Regions from separate parts of the Bradyrhizobium sp. 482_C4_N1_8 genome, predicted to be linked through region 2. Evidence: riboswitches for the same ligand, from Rfam matches in the RefSeq annotation. Region 2 holds a riboswitch; the other holds the start of a gene.
What was found. Region 2 has a riboswitch for cobalamin ahead of AB7Z56_RS20955 (TonB-dependent receptor plug domain-containing protein). Riboswitches for the same ligand answer to the same signal wherever they lie in the genome.

Region 1 (12,233 bases), 1.9 Mb from region 2:
CACACGAACGCCAACCGTTCCGCGCGACAAACGTGCAGTGCACCACGGATTTCTCCGTGCAAATCGTGACGCCCGCTGCACTGCAATCGGAGCACTCAAAAACGTCTGTCTAATTTCCAGGCGGTTGAACGGCGATGCGGGATAGTCGCATGCCTACGAGCTATGCACGACGGTCGGCTCAGCTTCTCTTTATTGTACGAACAGTAAGGGAGGATATTGGCGGGTCCGATGATGCACTGCGGCAGCCGCTGCCGATACAAGCCGCGATTCTCGCAAGCAGCGGCGAGGCATCTTCGACCCGCAGCCGCCCGTAGCCGAACACCAGGCCCTGCCGCGTCGGCTGCTCCAGAAAGTTTTGCGAGAGCGGCTGGACGTGGATGCTGGCCTGCTTCAGGACCGCGGCCGCCTCGCGGTCGCTCATGCGTGCCTGCATTGCTTCAGTGAACAGCGCCACCAGATGCAATCCGGTGACGGCGGAGGATACGGTGAGATCGTCAGGCATCAGCGCTGTGATCGCATCGATCAGTGCCTTCCGGCGTGCGGCGTAGATCCGCCGCATCCCGCGCAGATGCCGCAGCAGGTGCCCTTCCCGCATGAACTCGGCCAGCGCGAGCTGACCGATGCCGGAGGTGTGCACATCGATACGCGCGCGGCCCCTGGAAAAGCCTTCGATGAAATGCCTGTTGGCGACGATGTAGCCAAGCCGCAAATTCGGCATCATGATCTTCGAGAAGGTGCCGAAATAGATCACCCGCCCCTCGCGATCGAGCGAGCGCAACGAGGCGATCATGCTGTCCTGGTGCCTGAACTCCGAATTGTAATCGTCCTCAATCACCCAGACGTCGTTCTTGTTGGCCCAATCGAGCAGCTCGAGCCGCCGCTCCAGCCCCATGCTGACGCCGAGCGGATATTGATGCGACGGCGTGACCACGATCAGCTTCGCGCCCGGCGCGCGCCGGATCCCTTCTGAGACGACGAGGCCCTTGTCATCGACCGGAATGGGAACGAGCTTCGCGCCAGCGGCCGTCAGCGCCCACCGGGCCTCGACGAAGCCGGGCTCCTCGACCCAGACCTCGTCGCCGGGATCGAGGATCATCCGGCTGCAGAAATCAAGCGCGCCCGATGTGCCCGAGGTGACGACGACCTCTTCCGGCGAGCAAACGAGCCCGCGCACCGAGCCGAGGAAATTCGCGATCTCGCTCCGCAAGCGCGGATGGCCTTCCGAGGGAAGATCGAGACACTCCTGCTCCCTTGGATTTTGCCAGGACTGGCGCAGCAGGCGCGACCAGTCCTTGAATGGGAAGGTCGAGATATCAGGCGCGCCCGGGCTGAATTCCGACGGCCAGTTGGTCTCGTAGTCGAAGGCAAGCAGCGAGCGCCAGCGCTCCGACATGTGGGCGGGCTTGGCCGTAGACGAGGTCGCGGACGCAGGCTCGGCATGTGGGGTCGCCACGGACGCCACCATGACACTTCCGCGCGGCATCGATTCAAGATAGCCCTCGGCGTAGAGCAGATCCCAGGCGGTCAACACCACCGTGCGCGAGCAGCCCAATTCGCGCGCGATCTCGCGGGATCCCAAAAATTGCGTTCCAGCCGGAAAGACGCCGCGCAAAATGCCGTCGCGGATGTGCGCCGCGATCTGCAGATGCAGCGGCACCGCCGAATTCCGGTCGATATGCATCCCGGCAAGGGACACGCGCTTGCTCGGGTGACGGCTGTTGTCCATGTCTCGCCCGTCAGGCAACGCAGGTCCTATCCACCGTCATTCCGGGGCGCGCCGCTTGGCGCGAGCCCGGAATCCATTTTCCCTCTTTACGCGCGGCGCGATGGATTCCGGGTTCGCGCTTCGCGCGCCCCGGAATGACAACGCGACTTTTCTTTACGCGCTCGCCTGCGTCACGAACTTCGTGTTGAGATAACCCTCGATCGCCTCGAGGCCGCCTTCGGAGCCGTAACCGGAATCCTTGATGCCGCCGAACGGCACTTCCGGCAGCGCGAGGCCATGGTGGTTGATCGAGACCATGCCGCTCTCGATATCGGAGCCGATCGCCTGCATCGTCTTGGTCGAGGTCGTATAGGCATAGGCCGCAAGGCCGTACGGCAGGCGGTTCGCCTCGGCCACCACCTCGTCATAGCTGCGGAACGAGGTGATCGGGGCAAGCGGTCCGAACGGCTCCTCGTTCATAATGCGGGCATCGCGCGGCACGTCGGTGATGACAGTCGGCTCGAAGAAGAAGCCTTCGTTGCCGATGCGCTTGCCGCCGGCCTGCACCTTGGCCCCGCGCTGCACAGCGTCGGAGACCAGACCCTCCATCGCGTCGACGCGTCGCGGGTTCGCCAGCGGACCCATGCGGGTGTCCTTGTCGAGGCCGTTGCCGACCTTCAGGCTCTTGGCGGCGGCGACGAACTTGTCGACGAAGGGCTGATACACGCTCTCATGCACCAGGAAGCGCGTCGGCGAGACGCAGACCTGGCCGGCATTGCGGAACTTGTTGGCCGAGAGAATCTTGGCGGCGTTGTCGAGGTCCGCGTCCGCGAACACGATTGCCGGCGCGTGGCCGCCGAGCTCCATGGTGACACGCTTCATGTGCAGGCCGGCGAGTGCGGCCAGATGCTTGCCGACCGCGGTCGAGCCCGTAAAACTGATCTTGCGGATGATCGGGTGCGGAATGAGATATTCCGACACTTCCGACGGCACGCCGAACACCAGCTGGACGACGCCGGCCGGAATGCCCGCGTCGGCATAGGCGCGCACCAGCTCCATGCAGCTTGCCGGGGTTTCTTCCGGGCCCTTGACGATGATCGAGCAGCCGGCGGCAAGCGCGGCCGAGATCTTGCGGACCGCCTGGTTGATCGGGAAATTCCAGGGCGTGAATGCGGCGACCGGGCCGACCGGCTCCTTGGTCACGAGCTGGGAGACGTTGCCCATCCGCGGCGGCACGATGCGGCCATAGGCGCGGCGGGCTTCCTCGGAGAACCAGTCGATCAGGTCGCCGGCGAGCATGGTCTCGCCCTGGGCTTCCACGACCGGCTTGCCCTGCTCCATGGTCATCACGGGTGCGATCTCGGCGGCGCGCGAGCGGATGATGTCGGCGGCCTTGCGCATCAGCTTGTAGCGGTCGAACGGCGAGGTCTTGCGCCAGATCTCGAAGCCGGCCTTGGCGGCCTCCAGCGCGCGGTCGAGGTCCTGGCGCGAGGCGTGAGGGGTCTTGCCGATCGGCTGGCCGGTGGCGGGGTTGAGGATGTCCTCCGACTTGCCGGAAGTGCCGTCGGTCCACTCGCCGGCGATGAACATCTGAACTTTCGGGTACATCCCTGGTGTCTCCTGCATGATTTCGGCGGCGATCAGCATTGGCGCCCGGCCGCCTCATAAGTGAGCGCAGAGCTACACCGAAAGGCGGCCGGCGAAAAGAGATCAATGATGCCGCAGCAGCGCGAGGATGGTATGCGCAACAGACGACATGGCGTCGTCCCGATGCGGTTATTTTTCCGTCACACCAGGCTCGACTTGCCGCGGCTGAGCACCTCGCCCGCACCCTTGTCGCCGACGATCCTGCCCTGCTCGTACACCACGCGGCCCCGCGCGATGGTGGTGACAGGCCAGCCGGTGACGTCAAAGCCCTCCCACGGCGTATAGTCCGCGCCGTGGTGCAGGTCGGCCTGCTGAATCGTCTTTGTCAGCTTCGGATCCCACAGCGCGATATCGGCATCGAAGCCGACGCCGATCGAGCCCTTGCGCGGATAGAGCCCGTAGATCCGCGCATGATTGGTCGCGGTCAGCTCGACGAATTTCTGCAAGCTGATACGCCCCTTCGACACGCCCTCCGAGAACAGGATCGGCAGCCGGGTCTCGACGCCGGGGATGCCGTTCGGCACCCAGCGGAACGAGGTGCGGGAATTCGGCGTCAGCTTACCCTTGGGGTCGTCGTAGCGGAACGGGCAGTGATCGGACGAGAAGGTCTGGAACACGCCGGTGGTGATGCCTTCCCAGATCGCCTGCTGGCTTTCGGCATCGCGCGGCGGCGGCGAGCAGACATACTTTGCGCCTGACATGTCCATGTTCAGGCCTTTCATGTCGTCGGCCGTCAGCGTGATGTATTGCGGGCAGGTCTCGGCATGCACCGGCAGTCCGCGCTGCTGGGCCCAGCGCACCTGCTCCATCGCCTCGCGCCCGGAGACGTGCACGATCATGATGGGGACGCCGATCACCTCGGCATGGCTGATGGCGCGATGCGTCGCCTCGCGCTCGACGGCCTGCGGCCGCGAGGTGCCGTGATAATAGGGCGCGATATGGCCCTCGCGTTCGAGCTTCGCGGTGAGGAAGCGGATCGCGTCGTAACCCTCGCAATGGACCATGACCAGCGCCTCCTCGCGGCGCGCGACGTCGAACACTTCCAGCAGCTGCTTGTCGCTGAGCACGAGGTCGTCATAAGTCATGAACACCTTGAACGAGGTGTAGCCATCCTTGACGAGAGCCGGCAGCTCCTGCCCGAGTACGACTGCGGTGGGGTCGGAGATGATGAGGTGGAAGGCGGTATCGATGTAGCATTCGCCCTCGGCGAGCTTGCGGTAGTTCTCGACGCAGGTGCGCAGCGACGTCCCCTTCTCCTGGAGCGCGAAGGGCAGCACCATGGTGTTGCCGCCGGCCGCCGCCGCGCGCGTTGCCGAAGCAAAATCGTCGGCCATCACGACGTCGGGTCCGGAGGCCTGGGAGATGTGGACGTGGCTGTCGATCCCGCCCGGCAGCGCCAGCAGACCCGTCGCGTCGATCTCGCGCGCCGCACCTTCAATGCGGTCGGCGATGCTGACGATGCGCCCGTCGCGAATGCCGATATCGGCGCGAAACTCGTCGCTGGCCGTCACGATGGTGCCGCCGCGAATGGCGAGATCGAGCTGCGTCACAGGTGTCTCCGTCACTTGATGATCGCTGATGTCTGGAAGATCCGGCCCCACGCCGCAAGGGCCGCGATGTCGCCACCGGCGAGCTCGAGCGTCCGCCACAGCGTGACCGCGACCGAGTCCAGCACGGCGATGCCCAACTCCCGTTCGAGTGCGGCAGCCAGCGCGGCGCCGTCGAGATTGGTGCAGAGAATGACGACGGCATCGGCACCGTCCGCCGCGACCGCGCGGATCATGTCGGCGATCGTCGCGGGCGTGACCTCACCGAAGGAAAAATTATCGCGCAGGCCGAGATGCCGCTCGGCGTGAGGGGCGATCCCCTCCTCGGCCCAGCCATCGCCGATCCGCCGTTGCACGTCGTCCGTATAGGGTGAGACCAGGCCGACACGTCCGGCGCCGAGCGCGCGGACCGCGTCGATGCAGGCGAGCGTGGAGGTCGTCGCCGGGACATGGGTCCGCGCCGCGATCGCTTCGCACAGGCTCCGATCGCGGTCGATACCGAGCCAGCTTGCCGATGTGCCGTTCCAGGCAATGGCATCGACCTTGGCGTCCGCCAACAGATCCGCCACCGGCAGCATCACCGAGGCATCGAACTGGTTCAGCGCCGCGGCATCGAGCGCGATCTCGGTAACGCGGAAGCGCGAAAAATGAGCGGTGACGCCGGCCACGCCATGCAGCATGGAATTGGTGACGGGCTCCAGCACCGAGTTTGACGACGGGGTCATCATGCCGAGGCGCTTGCGCTGAATTGACATCGATCACGATCGCCCCATTGAGAGAGCGCACCGCTGCGCCCCCTCGGACGATCATCCGCGCCTGCCATCGCCCGCGCAACCCGCAATTTGCATGGCGCATATGATTTGCTCGATACGCAGCTCAAGCCGCGAACGTCGACCGCAAGCGCCGCCAGCCGATCACGATGCCGGTGACGGAAAATGCCAGCCCGAGCAAGCAGAGCCCGACGACCATGATATCGCGCAGACGCGGATGCGCCATGAGAACGGGAAAATCGAGCGTGTGAAGCGCGCCATAGAACCAGCGATAGGCCCGCCGCGAGGCATCCAGTCTTTGCAGCACGCGGCCGTCGGCACCGTCGATGTCGAACCAGAGGTCGCCGCATCGGGAGCGATAGACGGGCGCTCCGGGGACAGCCGAGTGCGCGGGATAGTCGTCATTGTCGGCAAGAACGGACGGGGCGCCACAGTCCGGCGCAAGGCGCGTCGTCAGGTCATGGACATCCTTCTCGCCGAGGAATGCCACCGGCCCGCTGCGGCTCGCCTCCGCCGTTTTGGTCAAGGTCTGACTGGCGAGGCCGATCCGGTCGCGCCGGTAGACGACACCGCTGACGGCGAACCATTCGACTTCGCGAGCCGACGGCTGACCGACCGGAGAGGCCGTCGTCCAGTCAGGCGTGGCATACACCACGCCCGCTTCGGTCGGGGTCAGCTCCCCACGCGAGAACAGCCGGCCGTGATCCATCGAGAGCCAGCCACTGAAACTCCAGGTCAGCACGAAAACGGTCGCGACGAGACCAATGATGTGATGCAGTGCGTGCCACCCGCGATAAGGCGACGAGACCCGACGCCCTCGAATCCTGATCCTGGTAATTCCGAGCACCGCGCCGAGCGTCGCGGCGATAAAAGCCACCAGCGACAATGTCGAGACCACCTGATCCCAAAGGGACCAGTTGCTCCTCAGGACCGTCGGATAGATCCAGTGCAGGACGCTGCCGGCCCAATTCCACCCGCGCTCGCTGCGGGTCGTATCCAGCACGACTTCGCCGGTGCGCGAGGAGACATAGGCCTCGGTTCCGGCCGCATCGCCAAGAGCGACGCGCAACAGAGGCCGGTGTCGATCAAAGCCGTTGGGTACGCTCCATTGATCATAATCCGCGCCCGAAATCATCGCCGCCCGCGCGGCATCGAGCCCGCGTTGCCGGGCATGATCCCGCGCGATACCGACCGCGACGTCGGCGGACGTCACCGATGCATCCCGTCCGTCGGAGGCATGGACCGCGCCCACACGCGACCGGTCCGACACGACATAGACCGGCCCGTCGCTCCGCTGGACCAGGCGAACGCGCGTGGCGTCCGCGATCTCGCTCGCGGCGACGGCATCCGCGACCGTAATCCTCACCTCTCCGCGATCAACCGGCGTAAGTCCGGAAAAGCGCTCCGCCTCCGTCAATGACGGAAACGGGACAAAGTGCATCACGATTCCGCTCGCGAACCACATCGCGAACAGCAGGCAGAACGCGATCCCGAGCCAGCGATGCAGCAGCACGATCGCGTTCATCATGTGGTCAGCGCCCTACCATTTGAACGCGGCCGAGAGCTCATAGGTCCTGGGCGCACCGAGCAGGATCTGGTCGGGATAGAACGGATCGCCCCAGATCGCGTAGCGCTTGTCGGTGATGTTGCGCACGCGGAAGCCCAGACGGGCCTGGTCGACCGCGTTGAACACCGTCTTCGGGATGTCGACGAAGGCGTAGACGTCGGCGACGGTGTAGGCCTTCATCGTCACGACGTTGGCATCGGTGTTGTAGCGGTCGCCGACATAGCGGCCCGTGATGCCGAGCTCCACCGGCCAGGGCGTGAAGAACCGGTACGACGCACCGGCATTGGCCACGACACGCGGCACGTTCGGCGGCGTGTTGCCGGAGAACGAACCACCGGCAAAATTGTAGTCGGCATAGCGTGCATCGACATAAGCGATGTTGCCCCAGAGCCGCAGGGGATCGATCGGGCGTACGGCCGCGGCGAGCTCGACGCCCTTCGACTCCTGCCGGCCTGCGATGTTGAGCTGCATGCCGCCGGCCGCTGCATAGACGTTCTTGCGCAGGATGTCGTAGGCCGAGAACGACCACTCCGCCCTGTTGTCCCAGAACAGGTGCTTGACGCCGGTCTCATAGGTGCGCGCGGTGGTCAGGTCGAGCGGCTGGGTCGGGCCGAGCAGGAAGATGTTGTTGGCCGAGATATCGGCGCCGGTCGCATACTGGCTGAAGAAGGTCAGGCCCGGAACGGCCTCCCAAGTGTAGCCGATACGCCCCGTCGTCGGGACCCAGGACGTCGAGAACGGGAAGTTCGCCTTTTCCAGCCCGGCGGAGTCGGTCGAGTTGCGGTCAAGCCCGATATGCTCGACGCGCAGGCCGCCGACCAGCGCGAAGGTTCGCGTGAGCTTCAGCCGGTCCTCGAACGACAGCGCTTCGTTGTCGATGCGCGCGGTCTGTTGCTGCGTCGTGAGCAGGCCGTAAAGGCCACGGTCGGGATTGACGAGCGAGACGTAATCGTCCGGGAAGTTGGCCGCGCCTGGCCTGACGAAATCGAGATAGCTGGACGAAAGTGTCGTGACCAGGCGGTTGTCGAAGCCTGCGATATTAGCGTCCCAAATCAGGTCGGTAATGTTGCCGACAAGGCGTTGGCTATGTGCAACATAGAAGCGCTCGCGATCGACCATGTTCGAGTTGGGCAGGCCCGTACTGGCATTGAAAGCCTCGATCTCGTTGTTGAACCAGGTACGCTCCGCGCCATAGGCATAGGCTTGGCTTTTCAGCGTCAGGTCAGGCGCCAGCTTCAGTTCGAAGCCGCCGCGCAGCCACACCTCTTGTGCCACGTTGCGGTTGTCGAGAACGTTGTAATTGGTGTTGAAGGTACGATCGTCGATCGTGATCGCACCGAGCTTCGTTTTGTTGAAGTTCGAGACGTAATTGCCCGAAACAATGCCGCTCGTCGCATGCGAGCCGCTGAAGGCGATCGGTACCAGCGGTGCGCCCCAATAGGCCTTCGAGCGATCTTCCCGGTACTCGATCGCGCCCCAGATCTTGAGGCTGTCGGAGATGCGGTAATTGAGCTGGCCAGACACATCCAACGTCTTGGTATTGGTGTCGTCGGCAAAGCCATTGAGCGAGGCGCGGCTGATGTCGAAGCGGTAGTCGAGCCCCTGCACGTTAGTGCTGCCGCCCGAGCCGTAATGGACGCCGAACGAGTTGAGCGAATCCCAGGAAAAGTCAGCTTCATTCCGGATCGGCCCGGTGTGTGGCTGCTTCGTGATCAAGTTGATTGCGCCACCGGCGGCACCTTCGCCCGACATCAGCGAGGCCGGACCTTTCAAAAATTCCACGGCTGCGAGATTGGCCGTATCCGTGATCCGCGAGGTCATGTTCTGCGGACCGATCTTGATGCCGTTGTAGAGCATGTTGATCTGGCTGTTGGTGAAGCCACGCATGGAGAAAGCCGCGGGCTCGGCCGGATTGTCGCCGGAGGTGACACCGACCGCGCCCTGCGCAACCTCCGACACGGTGCGATAGCCCTGCTCCCGCATGGTCGCGGCCGAGATGACTTCGACGGTCGCGGGTGTCTCCTGCACGGTCAGGCCGAGGCGCGAGGCGCTCTCGGCAACCACATTGGTGTTGAGCGGCGTCTGCGCCGCCGCGGTCGGCACGACGGGCTTGGCCGCGGCCGATGCGGCCGCTGGCCTGCGCGATGCTGCGCGGCGTGGGCTCTGCGCGTCCCGGGCCGCCGGCTTTGCCGGTTTGCGGGATTGGGCGGGCGACACCTCGACCGGCGGCAGCGGCTCGCGGGCCTGCTGCGCCACGGCGGCAGGCAGATCGAGGGTGGCAAATGACGTAAGCGCGGCGGAAGCGAGCAGGAAGCAACGCGGTCGTACAAGACGAATGGAAGACACAGTTCGGGACCTCGGTGTGACGTCAGTGGCACGTCACCGCGAACCAAGGTCCCATCTTCCGGCTTATGAGCCTTCCGATGAAGCCGAATGTCTGTACTCCCCGACCGACATCTTCGCGTGTGACCACGGCTGACGGCAGGTCTCCTGGCTCGCGGGTCAGTACCTTGCATCGCCTTCCCGGGACCGAGATACCCAGTGGCTCGTGACGCAAGATTCGCCGCTTACAGTTGCGGGGGCAGCCGCGGCATTGGGGACAAAATCCCCGCACCGCATTCCCTTTTCATCCCCACTCGGGGAAACCGTCAAAGCCATCTAGGATTACCGACAAGACAGAGTCAATGTGCCGGTGCGACGTTATTACCACAGCGACCAACTTCCCTGGAGATAGGCATGGAAGGCGAGACCTTCCTCTGGCTGATACGGCATGCGCCCGTCGACGGCGCCAAAGGGACGATCCACGCAGCCGACGCGCCCGCCGATCTCGGCGATCGCGTGCAGCTGGAGGCGTTGCGGCAGAGGCTTCCGCCAGATGCTGCGAGCTTGGCGAGCCCGGCGCGACGTACGGTTGAGACGGCGCGCGCGCTGGGACTCGAACCCGCGTTGGTGCCCGAATTCAGTGAGCAGGATTTTGGCGACTGGACCGGCCTGCGGCATGACGAGCTCGCGGCGACCGGCGGCGAGGCCTATGCGCAGTTCTGGAGCAATCCGGCGCGCGGCCGGCCGCCGGGCGGCGAAAGTTTTGAGGATCAGGTCGCGCGCGTCCGGCTGGGTCTCGCGCAAATCGGCGCCGGCTCAGCAACGCTCGTCGTGCACTCCGGCACGATCCGCGCCGCACTCTGCATTGCTCTGGATCTGACACCACAAGCGGCCCTGCGCTTCGTGATCGATCCGTTGTCACTGACCCGGATCGACCGGCTCGCCACCGGCTGGCGCGTCGTCGCGGTCAATCAGCGCGCGGCTTGAGCTGGATCAGGCCGGGCGATCCGGCACGTTGGCCTGCGCGAAGGTCGCCATGCCGTTGTGAAGGCTGCACGCGAGCCGCACCAGCGGCAGCGCGATGGCGGCACCCGATCCTTCGCCGAGCCTGAGATCGAGGCTGATCAACGGCTGCACGTTCAGCGCGCGCAGCACCAGCCGATGCCCCTGCTCCGCCGATTGATGCGACGGCAGCAGGAATGGCTGGCACGACGGGTTCAGCCGCACCGCCGCCAACGCGGCCACGGATACGATGAAGCCATCGATCAACACGGGAATGCGGGCTTGTGCAGCCGCAATGATGGCGCCGCAGATCGCCGAGATTTCGAGGCCGCCGACGGCGCACAGGATCTTTTCCGGCGAAGCACCTGCAACGCCATGCCGCACGATCGCAGCGTCGATCACGCGCGCCTTGTGCGCACGGCCGGCCGCATCGACGCCGGTACCGCTGCCCGCGATCTCCTCGGCACTGATGCCAAGCAGGCTCGCCGCAATCGCCGCCGACGTCGTGGTATTGCCGATGCCCATCTCGCCGAAGATCAGGAGATCGGGCCTGCCGGCGTCTGCGCGCGCGACTGCGCGCTGACCGGCTTCGAAGGCGAATGCCAGCTCCGTGGGGGTGAGCGCGGCTTCCACGCTGAAGTCGCGCGTGCCGCTGCGCGGCTTGTCGGTGACGATTCCTGCCATCTCCTCCTGTGCCAGCGTACCGGCGTCGACGACCTCAAGGTTTGAGCCAAGCTCACGCGCCAGCACCGAGATCGCGGCACCGCCCGAGGCAAAATTCGCCATCATCGCGATGGTCACTCCTTGCGGATAGGCCGACACGCCCTGCGCGACGATGCCGTGATCGCCGGCGAAGACGATGATCGGCACCCGCGCGGCACGCGGCTGCTCGGTCGCCTGCAGGCCCGCAAGCTCGACCGCAAGCTGCTCCAGCCGGCCGAGCGCGCCAGCCGGCTTCGTCAGTTGCGCCTGACGCGCGAGCGCCGCCTCGCGATGGACAGCGGAGACATCGGGGCATTTCCGGGTGACCCATTCAGGGAGCATGCTGCCTCGCTTACGGCCTGCGCTTGAGAATGTAGCTGTCCATGATCCAGCCGTGCCGCTCGCGCGCATCCTGTCGCGCGGCGATGATGTGCGGGCCGATCTCGGCCAGAACGCCCGACATGACGATCTGATCGGGCATGCCGAGATAAGCGCCCCACCAGATGTGCAGCCCCGCAGGATCGAGCGACTGGAACGCCGTGCCGCCGTCGAGCATCACCACCACGGTATCGACGCCTTGCGGCCAGCCGCCCTCGCGCAAGCGGCGCCCCGTCGTGACGAGGAAGGGTTCGCCGATGTCGTTGAGCGGCAGCGCATGCGCCGCGCACAGCGCCTGGATCGAGGTGATGCCGGGCACAACTTCGATATCAGGCAAGGGATCGAGCCGCCGCGCAATGCGCAGCGAGGAATCGTAGAGCGAAGGATCGCCCCAGATCAGCAGCGCGACCTTGCCATCATCACCGAGATGGCTGGCGATCGTCTGCGACCAGGCCGCGGCCACGGCCTCGTGCCAATCGTCCACGCCCTTGTGATAATCCGCTTCACCGGCATCGCGCACGGGAAGATCGAACTCGGCAATGCGCGTCGTTTGATTGGTGAGCACATCCGCGCAGATCGTCCGCCTGAGATCT
Region 2 (12,233 bases):
GGTGCGGCGATGCGCGAGCAGCTTTGGCAGGACGTGGGTGTGCGGGCCGTCAGGGCTTCGCCCACCCGGCGGCGGGATCGGCTGGAATACCTCGGCGCGCCCGATGCGGCTGATGAAGACGCGGTGCGGATTGGCGGCCAGAATGATCCGCATGGCGTCGCTTTCGGGCGCGAACACGGATTGGCCCGTGCGGCTCCTGAGCGCGGCGACGGCATCGGCATCGCTGACGCGGATGCAGGCGTCGATCTGCAACGTTCCGAGACCAAGGTCGAACAGGATGCCGCTGCGATCCCTCGTCAGGAGCGCCTCGACATCCGGACCGAGCTCGGTCAGCACGGTACGACCACTCATGGCGCTGGCTTCATGCGGAAGACACAGCGCGATGCGGTGGCTCCAGCTCTCCGTGGTCGGCGATTCCGATGCGATCAGGCGCAGATCCGGGTGGGAGACAACGCGTATCCCACCCTTCTGCGTCACGGCGCTGATCCCGTTGCGAGACTGCTCCATATCGAGGGCCTCACCGGGCTCGCGTGTGAACTCGGCAATGGCACCGAACGTGCCGACGCTCCAGCCGGCCTCAGCGTCGGCAAGCTGGCTTGCGATCAGGTCCATGAGCGGATCGGCCGTCGTCATGAGGCTTCTCTCTCTCTCTCTCTCTCTCTCTCGCTATCTGACGTCGTAATTCGCCAGCCGAATGCCGCCATAGACGCCCAGTCCCGGCTGCAGAAAGCCGGTCGGATTTTGATAGTGCACATTGGCGAGATTATCGACCCGGCCAAACACCTTCACCTGGTCGGTGACCAGATATTCGGCCGCCACATTGACGACGGTGTAGGCCGGAGCCAGCAGACGCGGAATGCTGAAGTCGCGGTTGCCATCGACGAAACTCCCGACGTGCAACACGGTTGCGGACAATGTGAGCGGGTCGATCGGATTCCAGATGACATTTGCGCTCCACTTCTCCTTCGGACGCCTCAGCAGCTCCAGTCCCGCCGTTGCATCCACTGCGCGGGTAAAAGTGTAGTCGGCACGAACGCGAAGCCGGTCGGTGATCGCAGCCGCGACGAAGCTCTCCGTGCCCTCCGTGATCGCCTTGCCGATATTGGTGCTGGTGCTCGTGAACGTCACGGGATCGAACGTGCTCTGGATCAGGTCGGTAATGTTGTTACGGAAGTAGGTCGACCCGAAGCGGACACGATCGCCAAACAAGGGTTGCTCGAAGCCGGCGTCGTATCCGACGCTTTCCTCGGGCCTGAGGTTGGGATTTGCAAAGAAGAAGAACGCGGGAAAGCTGACGTAAAGCTGGTTGAGCGTCGGCGCCTTGAACCCCGTGCCGTAGCTTCCCTTGAACTTCGTATCCGTGACCGGCACGATCACGGCAGACGCCAGACGAAAGGTCGGATGCTCTCCAAACCGCTCGTTGTCGTCCTGCCGGACATTGGCCGTGAAGAAGATGCGATCCCGGAACTGGGACTGCAGCTCCATATATCCGGCCTTGTTGACGTTTTGCGCCGAAACCGTCGCCGTTTGCAGTGTTTCGGTCTCATGCTCCGCGCCAATGATGACATTGTTGTTGGGCGCGAGCTGGGTCGTGGTGTGCCAATCATACTTGACGCGGTCGCCGGTCGTGATCGTGGCCATCGCGTCGCCGGGCGAGATGTTGTAGTTCCAGTGATTGGTGTAGTTGACGCCGAAATAGCTTTTCATCCGGTCGTCGAGAGCGGACCAGACCGCCTCCCCGCGCGTGAAGAGCTGGTGCACCGTCTGCGTGCTTTGCGCGGCCGCGGGAAAGCTCGCGGATGTGACGGGATCGAAGGTGTCTCCGGTAAAGCGCAGGGTGGCGTCGGTGTACCGCGCCACGCTATTGAGCGTCAGGTTTTCGCTCAATTCGACGCCAAGCTTCGTCGAATAGGTCATGTTGTCGTAATAGTTGCCGATCGCCTTCTGCCCCGGCGGCAGCAATTCGACCGGCGTCACCGGCACGTCGTTCGCGTGGAAATGCGCGACGTTGAAGGCATAGTTGAAGTGGTCCTGTGAACCGCTCAGACCTGCAGTTTGATTGAACGTTCCGAACGAGCCTCCCTCGACCGAGCCGGTGGCGCGGGCGGGACCGTCGCCCTTCTTCGTCACGATGGAGATCACGCCACCCAGCGCGTCTGCGCCGTAGAGACCGCCCTGCGGACCGCGCAGGACTTCGATCTGCTGAATGTCGGAGGTGAGCAACTGGCCGAAATCAAACGAACGGTTCGGGTTGCTGGGATCGCTGACATCGATGCCGTCGATCAGGACCTTGGTGTGGTTGGAATTCGTTCCGCGCATGAAGATCGACGTCTGTCCACCCGGACCGCCGGTCTGCACGAGGTTCAGGCCAGGAACCGCGCTCAGCGCATCGGATGCGGTCCGGCGCTGATCGCGCTCCATGTCTCTGGCGGTCAGAACCGTCACCGAGCTCGCAACCAGATTGGTCGGAGTGACAACGCCCGTCGGACTGACGACGACCGTCGGAAACAGGTTGGCCGCGGATACCCCGGCAACCGGGGGCGACGCCGGCACCAGCTCGGGCTTCGGCAGCCGAGCGACGCGCCGCTGCTCGGGCTGGTCGGGCGCAGGCCGCGCGGCTCGCGGCTTGGCCGCACGCTCGGTCGGCGCGACCTCGACCGGCGGCAGCAGATCGGGCGATGCCGACTGCTGGGCCTGGGCAATGGACAGATCGAGCGAATACAGGGAAACGAACGCGACAACGCCGGCGCGGAAGCGCCTGGCGGCAAAGACAATACGGGACACTCTTGTAACCTCGGTATGACGTCAGTGGCACGTCACAGCGAACGAGGTTTCACGGCGGAGCGTTCGATTGCTCCGGTGAAGCTAATGTCTGTACTCCCCGACCGACATCTTCGCGTGTGACCACGGCTGACGGCAGGTCTCCTGGCTCGCGGGTCGTTACCTTACGTCGCCTTCCCAGGACCGAGATTCCCAGTGGCATATGACGAAAGATTCGCCGCTTACAGTTGCGGGGGCAGCCGTGGCGTTGAGAATATCCCGGTATCGGGAAAACCTCGCACCACGTTCCCTTTTGATCTCCGTGAGGAGAACCGTCACCAGCCAATCTACGGGGCGGGCAAGCGAAGAGTCAATCGGCCGGTTGCATCACGGTCAGAGCGCCGCACCGGAGATTGAGCCGGCGCAATCAGGCCGGCTCCCGCTCCGAACGCGTCCTGATCATCGCCCGCTCGCCGGCATCGACGAGCTGGCCGATGCCGGTGCGGCCTGTGAGCGCGCAGCGGATGATGTTCTCGGCAACGGACCTGCGAAAGCAATGGTCCTCGCCGACCGGGCGATTGCGGCAGACCCGATCCAGCGCCAGCTTCATGTTGATCCGGGTGCGGGTGTCGAAATGCTCGCTGATCATTCGCAGGGCCTCGATGCGTTGATGTCGGAGCGGAAACGCGTCGGCGTAGGCCGGGTTCCAAAAAACGGACCGCGCAAGGCGTTGCGCAGAGCCGACTACGCCCGATCTCTTGGTCCTGTGACGGGCGGGCTACGCCCGCCCTCTTGGCCGCTGGGCCTGAGCCCAGGCCGCGGTGACGTCGCGCAGCGGAGCGTCGATGCGCCGGATCGGGGTCAGTTCACCGGAGGCCGAGATGATGGCGATCTCCTCGCGGCGACAGCGCGGGCATACGAAGCGGACCTCGTGCGGCGACGCCGACCAGCTCGAACGTTTGACGTTGGCCGCCATCGGCCATGCATCGCAATGCGAGCACGACACCAGGAACCGACCGGGATCGAGCATACCCATTCCATAGGACTCCGCGTCCTGCCTGCCCCTTCAATGACTAACCCATGTGAATCGTTCCGGTGCCCGAGCACCGTCTGCTCCTCAGCTTCAGGCAGCGCCGCCGCTCAGTGCGCGCCCTTGAGGGTGCATGACGTGGTGCAGGTGACGGTGTTGCCGTGGTCGCACGCCTTGCAGGCGGCAACGCACTGGTTCATGTCGCGGGGATTGTAGGACGTGTAGCTCCGCATCGCACAGACCGGGGTCGAGCCGGTGATGTCCTGCTCCTGGTTGCAGGCGGCCGTCATGAGCGCGAAGATGAGGACTGCGAGAAGGCGCATGGGATTGCCCTGGTGAGGAGCGGCAAAGCGACGTCAGCGAGATGCGCTGCACCGCAACGGACCTCGGCATTCCCAATGCGAGCAATCATGATCGCGACGCTCGCATCCCGAAGGATGCGCGCCAAACATTAAGAACGGATTGCAGGTGGCGTCAGGCCGCGGCCTTGGTCGCGATCGCCTTCCGCATATCCACCGCCAGCTGACGGTACTGCTCCGAGAGTCTCAGATAGAACTCGCGCTTGGTGCTGTCGGTGGCGAGCTTGGCAATCAGCTCGCATTCGGCGGTGAGCGTCTCGAACCGTTCCAGCCTGTCATGAAGTTCTGTCATCGGCGTGTCCCCATCAAACGCCACAAGGGACGTCAAACCTAAGCCTGAGAAATAGGTCACGGCGAACATCGTTATCGAGTAGAAACGTTTTTTCCAGCAAGGGCGGTGCAAGCCCGGCAAGGACGGCTATTTCTGCTCCAGCCGCCAGGCGCCGTCCCAATTGGCGTCCGGCGGATTGGCTTCGAACTGCGCGATGCGGCCGAGCAGCGTGCGCGAGGGACCGTCGCCGGGCACGGCTTCGAGCGCTGCATTGAACGCGGCGCGAGCCTCGTCGAAGCGCTGCGCGCGGTAGGCGGCGAGGCCTTCGGCGTAGCGTGCGCGCAGGCTCTCCTGCGGGACGCTGAGCCCGTGCGCCTTGCTCATCACCTCGAAAATGGCCTGCGATGCGCTTTGGCCGGCCACCGCCAGACGATCGATCTCGCGCAGCTCGAGGTTCGAGCCGATCGCGTCCGCCGTGGCCTGCGCGATCAGGATCCGCGTGCCGTAGATCTTGTTGACCAGTTCGAGCCGCGAAGCGAGGTTCACGGCATCGCCCATCACGGTGAAGCTCATCATCAGCTCGGAGCCGATGCTGCCGGTCAGGACCTCGCCGGTGGCAATCCCGATGCGCAGATCGCAAGGGCCTGGCATGGCGCGGATGCCGAGCAGGTCAGGCAATTGCTTCTGCAACGCCGGCACCTCATCGGCCATGTCGATGGCGGCGTAGCAGGCGAACAGCGCCGGCTCGTCCTCCTCAATGAAGGGAGGGCCCCAATAGGCCATGATGGCATCGCCGATATATTTATCGATGACGCCGCGATGGCTCCGGATCGGCGCGGACATCACCGTGAAATAGTGGTTCATCACCTTGACGAGGCCACGCGGGGTCATGCCCTCGCTCATCGAGGTGAAGCCGCTCATGTCGGAGAACATGATCGTCATCACCCGGCGCTGGCCGTCGATGGCGACCTCCGGGCGGTCGATCAGCCCCTGCGCCACCTTGGGATCGATATAGCGGCCAAAGGTCTCACGGATCCGCTCGTTGTGCCGCAGCTGCTCGATCATGCGATTGAAGGCGGCGGCGAGTTCGCCGATCTCGTCCTGGGTCGAGACCGTGATGGTCTTGTCGAAGCGACCCGCCTCGACCTCGCGGGTGCCGGCGAGCAACAGCCGCACCGGTCGCGTGATGCCACTGGAGACGAGGAGCGCGAAAGCAAATCCGACCACCGCCGCGAGGATGGTGACGATGCCCGAAATGATCATCGCCTGGCGCTGGCGACCGATCACTGTCGCCGTACTGGCGAAGACCTGCTTCAGCATGTCGGCGCGGATCGCGTCGATCTTCTGGTTGAACTGGTCGCGTATGGTGTCGAGATGCTCAAGGGTCCCGCGCGCCTCCGTCATCTGCTTGCCTTCGACCTGCTTGAGGAGTTTTGCGTGGTCCTCATTCATGTCGTGACGCAGCTCGGTGAGAGCGGTTTCGATGCGGGTCTCGATCCGCGCCAGCCCGGCATTGTCGGAAGGCGTCCTCTTGTCGTCGATGATCGCGTTGATGTGCGTGCGCGCGGCCTCGCCTTCCTCGTCGATCTTCCGATCGGCCTCCTCGAATTCGCGCAGGCGCGCCGCATAGGCCTCCTCCTCCGAGGGTGCCTGCATCTTCATCATGACCATCCGCCGCAGCGCCACCGAGCGCTCCAGCGAGCGGATGTTGGCGCGCGCCAGATGGCCGTAGGCCGGAATGTAGCGATCGGTCAGCTCGTCGAGCAGGACGCCGACCTGGCTCGACATCACCATCGAAAGAATCGCGGTGACCAGCATCAGGACGATCAATCCGAGGGCGATCCCGACGATCTTGCGCCTGATCGACTGGTTGAAAAGTGGCATGAGCGGTGGGGGTAAGAGCTGAAAGGACCGGTTGGGAACTCAATACACCGGTTTTGGCGGCGGGAACACGCGCAATCTGGCCCGTGCGACGCCCCTGACCGCGCGCAACCGTCGCGCGAGCCCTATTCGTTAACAAAGGTTGAAGGCATTGCCCTTTCCGCCATTTCGGAAGTTCCCGAGTTCCCATCGGTATTTTGCCGCATTGTTGAAGGAGCGTGAGGACTGCGAAACGATGTCGTGGCATCGTTTTGGGTGTCGTCTTTGATTCTCAAGCCGCATGTCGTCGCGGACCTTGGTTTGTAGTGGTTTCGCAGGGGGACCATCGAATGAACCAGTGCCTACGCTCGCTCGCGTGTGTCGTTGCCGTGGCCGCATTGGCCCTTCTTCCTGCCGAGCTGGCAGCGAAGAGCAGTCACAAATCGTCGGCGTCAAAGAAAACGCATGAGACGAAAGCCGGCGGCAAGCAGCGCCATGTTGCGGTCAAGTCGCGCCATGGCAAGCACGCCGAGGCCAAGCGCAAGTCGAAGAAGGACGACGAGCCCTCGGACAAGCCGGCGCCGCCGCCGCTCACCGGCGACCTAGCCGCGCTGAAGGACGCCATCGATCTCGCGCGCAAGGGCAAGACCGACGATGCGAGCGCCGCGCGCGACCGCATTGCCGATCCGGCCGGACAGAAGCTCGCCGACTGGTTCATGCTCCGCCATTCCGAGAGCACGGCACCTTTCAAGCGCTATGCCGCCTTCCTCGCCGCCAATCCGGACTGGCCGAGCAGCGCCCTGCTCCGCCGCCGCGCCGAAGCGCGGCTGTGGCAGGAGAAGAGCGACGCGGCGGCCGTGCACAAGTTCACGATGGACCGGCCGACCAGCGCCAAGGGCAAGTTCGCGCTCGCCCGCGTGCTCCTGGGTGAAGGCGACAATGACAGGGCTACGCGCCTGGTGCGCGAGGCCTGGCGCACGGACGAATTGTCCGAGCGCAGCGAGGAGGATTCCTACGAGGCGTTCCGCGATCTCCTGACCGCTGACGATCATCGCGCCCGCATGGACAAGCGCCTCGGCGCCAAGGACTACGCCGGTGCAAGGCGCGCGGCCAAGCGGATCGGCGAAGACGCGCTCGCGATCGTCAAGGCCTGCTCGGCCGTCACCGGCAAGGCCAACAAGGCCAAGGATTATCTTGAGGACGTCTCGACCGAAGCACGCCGCGATCTCGGCTATGTCCTGTGCCGCGCGCAGTGGCATCTCCAGAACGACCGCATCGACGACGCTGCCGAGGTGATCCTGGCCGCCGCGCCCGACACGATGGCGGCCCAGGACACCGATGCCTGGTGGCGCGAGCGGCGCCTGCTCGCGCGAAAGCTTCTCGACCAGGGCAAGTTCAAGACCGCCTACGACGTGGTGCGCGCGGCGGCGGTGCCCGTGATGGAAGTCTATCGCGTCGACTACCACTTCATGTGCGGCTGGATTGCGCTGCGCTATCTCAACGATCCCAAGGCGGCCATGGTGCATTTCGCCGCGATCGACGAAGGCTCGGCCAATCCGATCGCGCTGTCGCGTGCGCATTACTGGCGCGGCCGCGCGGCCGAGGCGATGGGGGCGACGGCGGATGCCCGCATGAGCTATCAGGCGGCGGCGCGCTATCCGACCGCCTATTACGGCCAGCTCGCACGCGCCAGGCTCGGCGTCGACGGGATCGAGCTGCGCCCGCCCTCGCCCGTGCTGGCCGCGGCCGACACGCAGCCCGCGGACGAGCGCGTCCGCGCCGCCGAGATGCTCTACGGCATCGGCGAGCGCGACATGGTGTTCTATTACGCCGAGGATTTTGCCAAGGAGAGCACCGACGTCGCAGCCCTGGAAGCGCTCGGCGAGCTCGCCGGCCGGCGCAACGATGCGCGCGTGATGCTGGAGGTCGGCAAGTCGGCGCTGGCCCGCGGGCTTGCGCTCGACCATTACGCCTTCCCGACCATCGGCATTCCCGAGCACAAGCAGGTCGCGCCCGCGATCGAGACCAGCGTGATCTATTCGGTGGCGCGCACCGAAAGCTCGTTCGACCAGCGCGACAAGTCACCCGCCAACGCGGTCGGCCTCATGCAGGTGACGCCGGAGGCGGGCCGCGATACCGCAAAGCGCTTTGGCCTGACCTATGACTGGGACAGGATGGTGTCCGATCCCGTCTACAACACGCAGATGGGCGCGGCCGAGCTCAGCGCGCTGCTGTCGGAATATCGCGGCGACCAGATCATGACCTTCGCGGGCTACAATGCCGGCCGCGGCCGGGTGCGCGAATGGGTGCAGGCGCGCGGCGACCCGCGCGACCCCAAGGTCGATCCGGTCGACTGGGTCGAGCGCATCCCGCTGTCGGAGACACGCAACTACGTCCAGCGCGTGATGGAGAATGTGCTGGTCTACCGCGCCCGGTTCGAGGGCAGCGGCACGGCCACGGCGAAGTCCGAGCAACGCGTCACGACGCACGAAGTCAGCGCGGCACCCACGGCAGCGGCCGCAGCCGCCGCGCCCTAGCTTCGCAACGCCGGGGCTGGACGCGGCGCGAAGCTGGATGCAGTGACTGCGGCCGCCGACTCTGCGCGGCCCGCATCGTTAGGCTAGCCGTCACCTCCTTCCGTGGTCAGAAGGTTCGTGCGCGCGCAGAAATGCTTCCGTCAGCGCGCCCGAGAGCGCGCCGAATTGCATCATCCAACTCCAGCTCGAAATGGCCGCCAACACCGTAACCATCTCGAGCGAACTGCGGTAAGGCCAGAGCGCTTCCATGCTCGTCTGCTGATATCTGCGGTAGCAATCATACTCGCAGTACTGCCGTTGCGTGGACACATGCCGGACGTAGCTCGAGCCCAGCGGCCGGGCGCACGCGCTGCAGGAGACGCCATGATGCGGTTGGTCCTGGTTGACGAGCATGAATTTCAACGTTCTGTCCTCCCCTGCCAGCAGTCGCATCGGCCGATGCGCCTCGCCCACCCGTCAGCTCAAGACGCCGCTTGCGCTCGCCTCTCGATCAACGGCGCCGCTTCATGATGGAGCGCGTAACACTCGTAGCCGCAATAGGGCAGCAGCGTCTTCGCGTCGCGCAGATAGCCGCCGCTGATCTCCTCGCAGCACCATAGACAGAATGTCTTGCGGAAAGGGGTCCTGCCGTTCACCAATATGAATCTCACGTGGCACCTCCCAACGCGAAGCAGTAGACCGTGTCGACAAGAGAGGCGGACGGCGGCGGCGCGCAAAGATGGTTGCGGCCGTCGGGATTGTCCCTGTTTCGCTCGACCTTCTGGGATGGAATGAGGATGTACTTCCCGTCTTCCCGGCGCCGCGCGTAGATCCGGCCGTCGACGTATCGCACCTCGGTCGGGTAGCAATCCGCACTGTTGCAGCAGCTGAGCACAGGATTATCGGGCATGTGCCAGCTGGAATAGAACTTCTCGTGCAGGAGCTGATCCTGGAGCGGATGATGACGATGTGCACCATCCTGTCCGAGCTCGTCGGCCTTCACCCCCGTTACCAACGGAAGCGGCAGCGCGATCATCAAGAGGAGCTTGCAAGCACGGTTCAGCACGCAGCCTCCGGTTCAGAATTGCCGAATGGAGCCGATCGAAGGGCTAATCCTCATGCCGCCTGAAATCGAAACAACCATCGGCGGTCGCGTTCGCGGCGCGCCCTGAAGCGATCGAGACATTTTCTGGAGCACAGCGGCGCTCGCCACGAATAATATCGGATCAGGCCAAACTTGCCGCTACAGACAGCGCAGGCCTTTGCAGCAGGGCCACGCTCGGAGTGTTCAGGCGTATCGCACATCATGCTCTCCTCCCGGCTCTCATGGTCGTGGCTTCGCGCGTACGCTGACGCCCGACCATCCACGCTCGTTACTGAAATGCGGCCTCTCAATCGCGACCAGCCAAGCGTGCGGCAGGTCGGGCAATGGACGCGGAGCTATCAGCAGCACATCGAGCCAATCGCCGGCTTGTGGCCTTGCACATCGCGTCCCTTCGATGGTTGTGAGACTAGTCCGCATGCAACGGACGACTCAATTGTACGGAGGTAAATGTGCGCTATGACTTGGGATGCGCGAGCTATACGTAGGTTTGTCCCGTAGTTTTCCGGGCCTTCGCCGCACCTTCGCAACGAGACGGCGCAAGGCCGGAAGGCTGCACGGCTGCCGCGAGTTTCGGCGCGAAGTTCTACTTTGGTCGGAGGGAATTGCTCCCCTGGTTGCAAAGTGCTCTACTTGCTTCGACCCCTGCGAGCCGGGACGCCCGCGATGATGCCTGGCCAAATCGCGAAATTTGGAAATTCGGCCGCACAATTGCTGCTCGGCGGCCTCGCGGCGCTTCGATCTTTCGGCACCGGCGAGAAGGACAGTCCCGCGGTCGGTGATGACTCGCGACAGGACATCATCGATCTACGCGACGCCGTGAAGCAGTGGCACGAGGTGTTCGAGCACAATCCGGTCATGTACTTCATGGTCGATCCGGCCGGGACGGTGCTCAACGTGAACACGTTTGGCGCCGCACAATTGGGCTACACGGCGGCCGAGTTGACCGGCCAATCCGTGCTGAACGTCTTTTTCGAGGAAGACCGCGATTTTGTCCGTCAATGCGTAGGGCTGTGCCTGGAAACCGTGGACCAGTCGCATACCTGGGAGATTCGCAAGATCCGCAAGGACGGCTCGGTTCTCTGGGTCCGTGAAAACGCCAAGGCGATGCTGCGCGGCGACGGCACGCCAGTCGTGCTGGTCGCCTGCGAAAACATCACCCAGCGTAAGGAGGCGGAGGATGCGCTGCGGCAGAGCGAGGCCTACCTCGCCCAGGCTCAGGAACTGAGCCGCACGGGCAGCTTCGGCTTGAGCCCCGCGACCGACGAGATCTTCTGGTCGAGGGAAACCTTTCGCATTTTCCAATGTGACCCGGCCATGCAGCCGAACCTGGGCTTCGTGTTTCAGCGCATCCATCCGGAGGACCGCGATGCGGTCCGCAAGACTCTTGATCGAGCCTTCCGCGAGGCGGAGGATTTCGACCATGAATATCGCCTGTTGATGCCGGATGGATCCATCAAATATCTCCATTCCGTGGCACGCGCGGTGAGACGTGCATCCGGGCGCATCGAGTTCGCCGGCGCTGTCACCGATGTCACGATTGCAAAGGAAACAGAGAAGAGGCTGCGCCGCAGTGAGGCCTATCTGGCCGAAGCCCAGCGCCTCAGCCATACGAGCAGCTGGGCCTGGGACGTGCGTCGTCAGGAGTTTGCCTACCGATCGGCTGAACTCTACCGCCTGTTCGGATTTGAGCCGGACCAGATCGATGTCCCGGCGCGGGCTTTCCAGCAACGGATCCTCGCCGATGACTTTCGACGAATTGCCGACGTGGAACGTCGCGCAATCCACCAAGGGGAGCCCTTCGAAATCGACTTTCGGATTGCGCGTCCGGACGGTTCGATACGACGTGTCCATACGGAGGGACATCCTGTCAAAGGCGGCGATGGCGATGTGATGGAAATCATCGGCACGCACGTGGACGTCACCGAGCAGTTCGCCGCAAAAGAAGCGCTGCAAAAGGCCTTTGACGAGCTCAAGCAATCCGAGCAGCGCTTCCGCGACTATGCCGAAACCGCATCGGACTGGTTTTGGGAGACTGGGCCGGATCACCGCATCACCCGGATATCGGAACACGCCGACACGGCCAGTCCGGTGCCGACCGGCTTGATCGGGCTGACCCGTTGGGACATTCCGCCCGATGCCGAGTTCGAGCCCGAGAAATGGGAGCAGCATCGCGCGGCGCTCGATGCCCACCTTCCGTTCCGCGACCTGGTTTACCGCAGCAGGGATCGCAACGGATCTCAGATTTACGTGCGTACCAGCGGCAAGCCCTTCCATGACGAGAATGGTAACTTCCTCGGCTATCGTGGCGTCAGCAGCGATGTGACAGCGGCGA

Region 1: another riboswitch for cobalamin. It lies ahead of AB7Z56_RS30225 (TonB-dependent receptor); the one in region 2 lies ahead of AB7Z56_RS20955 (TonB-dependent receptor plug domain-containing protein).

What each region holds. Positions count from the first base shown of each region.
Region 1 is NZ_CP197231.1:6,294,292-6,306,524, forward strand. It holds gene pdxR (MocR-like pyridoxine biosynthesis transcription factor PdxR) at 179-1,726, opposite strand; gene AB7Z56_RS30205 (NAD-dependent succinate-semialdehyde dehydrogenase) at 1,880-3,313, opposite strand; gene hydA (dihydropyrimidinase) at 3,493-4,902, opposite strand; gene AB7Z56_RS30215 (maleate cis-trans isomerase family protein) at 4,914-5,654, opposite strand; gene AB7Z56_RS30220 (PepSY domain-containing protein) at 5,776-7,197, opposite strand; gene AB7Z56_RS30225 (TonB-dependent receptor) at 7,210-9,582, opposite strand; cobalamin riboswitch at 9,700-9,901, opposite strand; gene AB7Z56_RS30230 (histidine phosphatase family protein) at 9,973-10,545, shown strand; gene cobT (nicotinate-nucleotide--dimethylbenzimidazole phosphoribosyltransferase) at 10,552-11,604, opposite strand; gene cobF (precorrin-6A synthase (deacetylating)) at 11,615-12,233, opposite strand, start outside.
Region 2 is NZ_CP197231.1:4,377,753-4,389,985, reverse strand. It holds gene AB7Z56_RS20960 (DUF6925 family protein) at 1-633, opposite strand, end outside; gene AB7Z56_RS20955 (TonB-dependent receptor plug domain-containing protein) at 667-2,784, opposite strand; cobalamin riboswitch at 2,899-3,112, opposite strand; gene AB7Z56_RS20950 (hypothetical protein) at 3,188-3,409, opposite strand; gene AB7Z56_RS20945 (hypothetical protein) at 3,539-3,796, opposite strand; gene AB7Z56_RS20940 (hypothetical protein) at 3,901-4,113, opposite strand; gene AB7Z56_RS20935 (hypothetical protein) at 4,265-4,441, opposite strand; gene AB7Z56_RS20930 (adenylate/guanylate cyclase domain-containing protein) at 4,568-6,304, opposite strand; gene AB7Z56_RS20925 (lytic transglycosylase domain-containing protein) at 6,631-8,817, shown strand; gene AB7Z56_RS20920 (hypothetical protein) at 8,908-9,210, opposite strand; gene AB7Z56_RS20915 (hypothetical protein) at 9,279-9,467, opposite strand; gene AB7Z56_RS20910 (hypothetical protein) at 9,464-9,862, opposite strand; gene AB7Z56_RS20905 (PAS domain-containing protein) at 10,565-12,233, shown strand, end outside.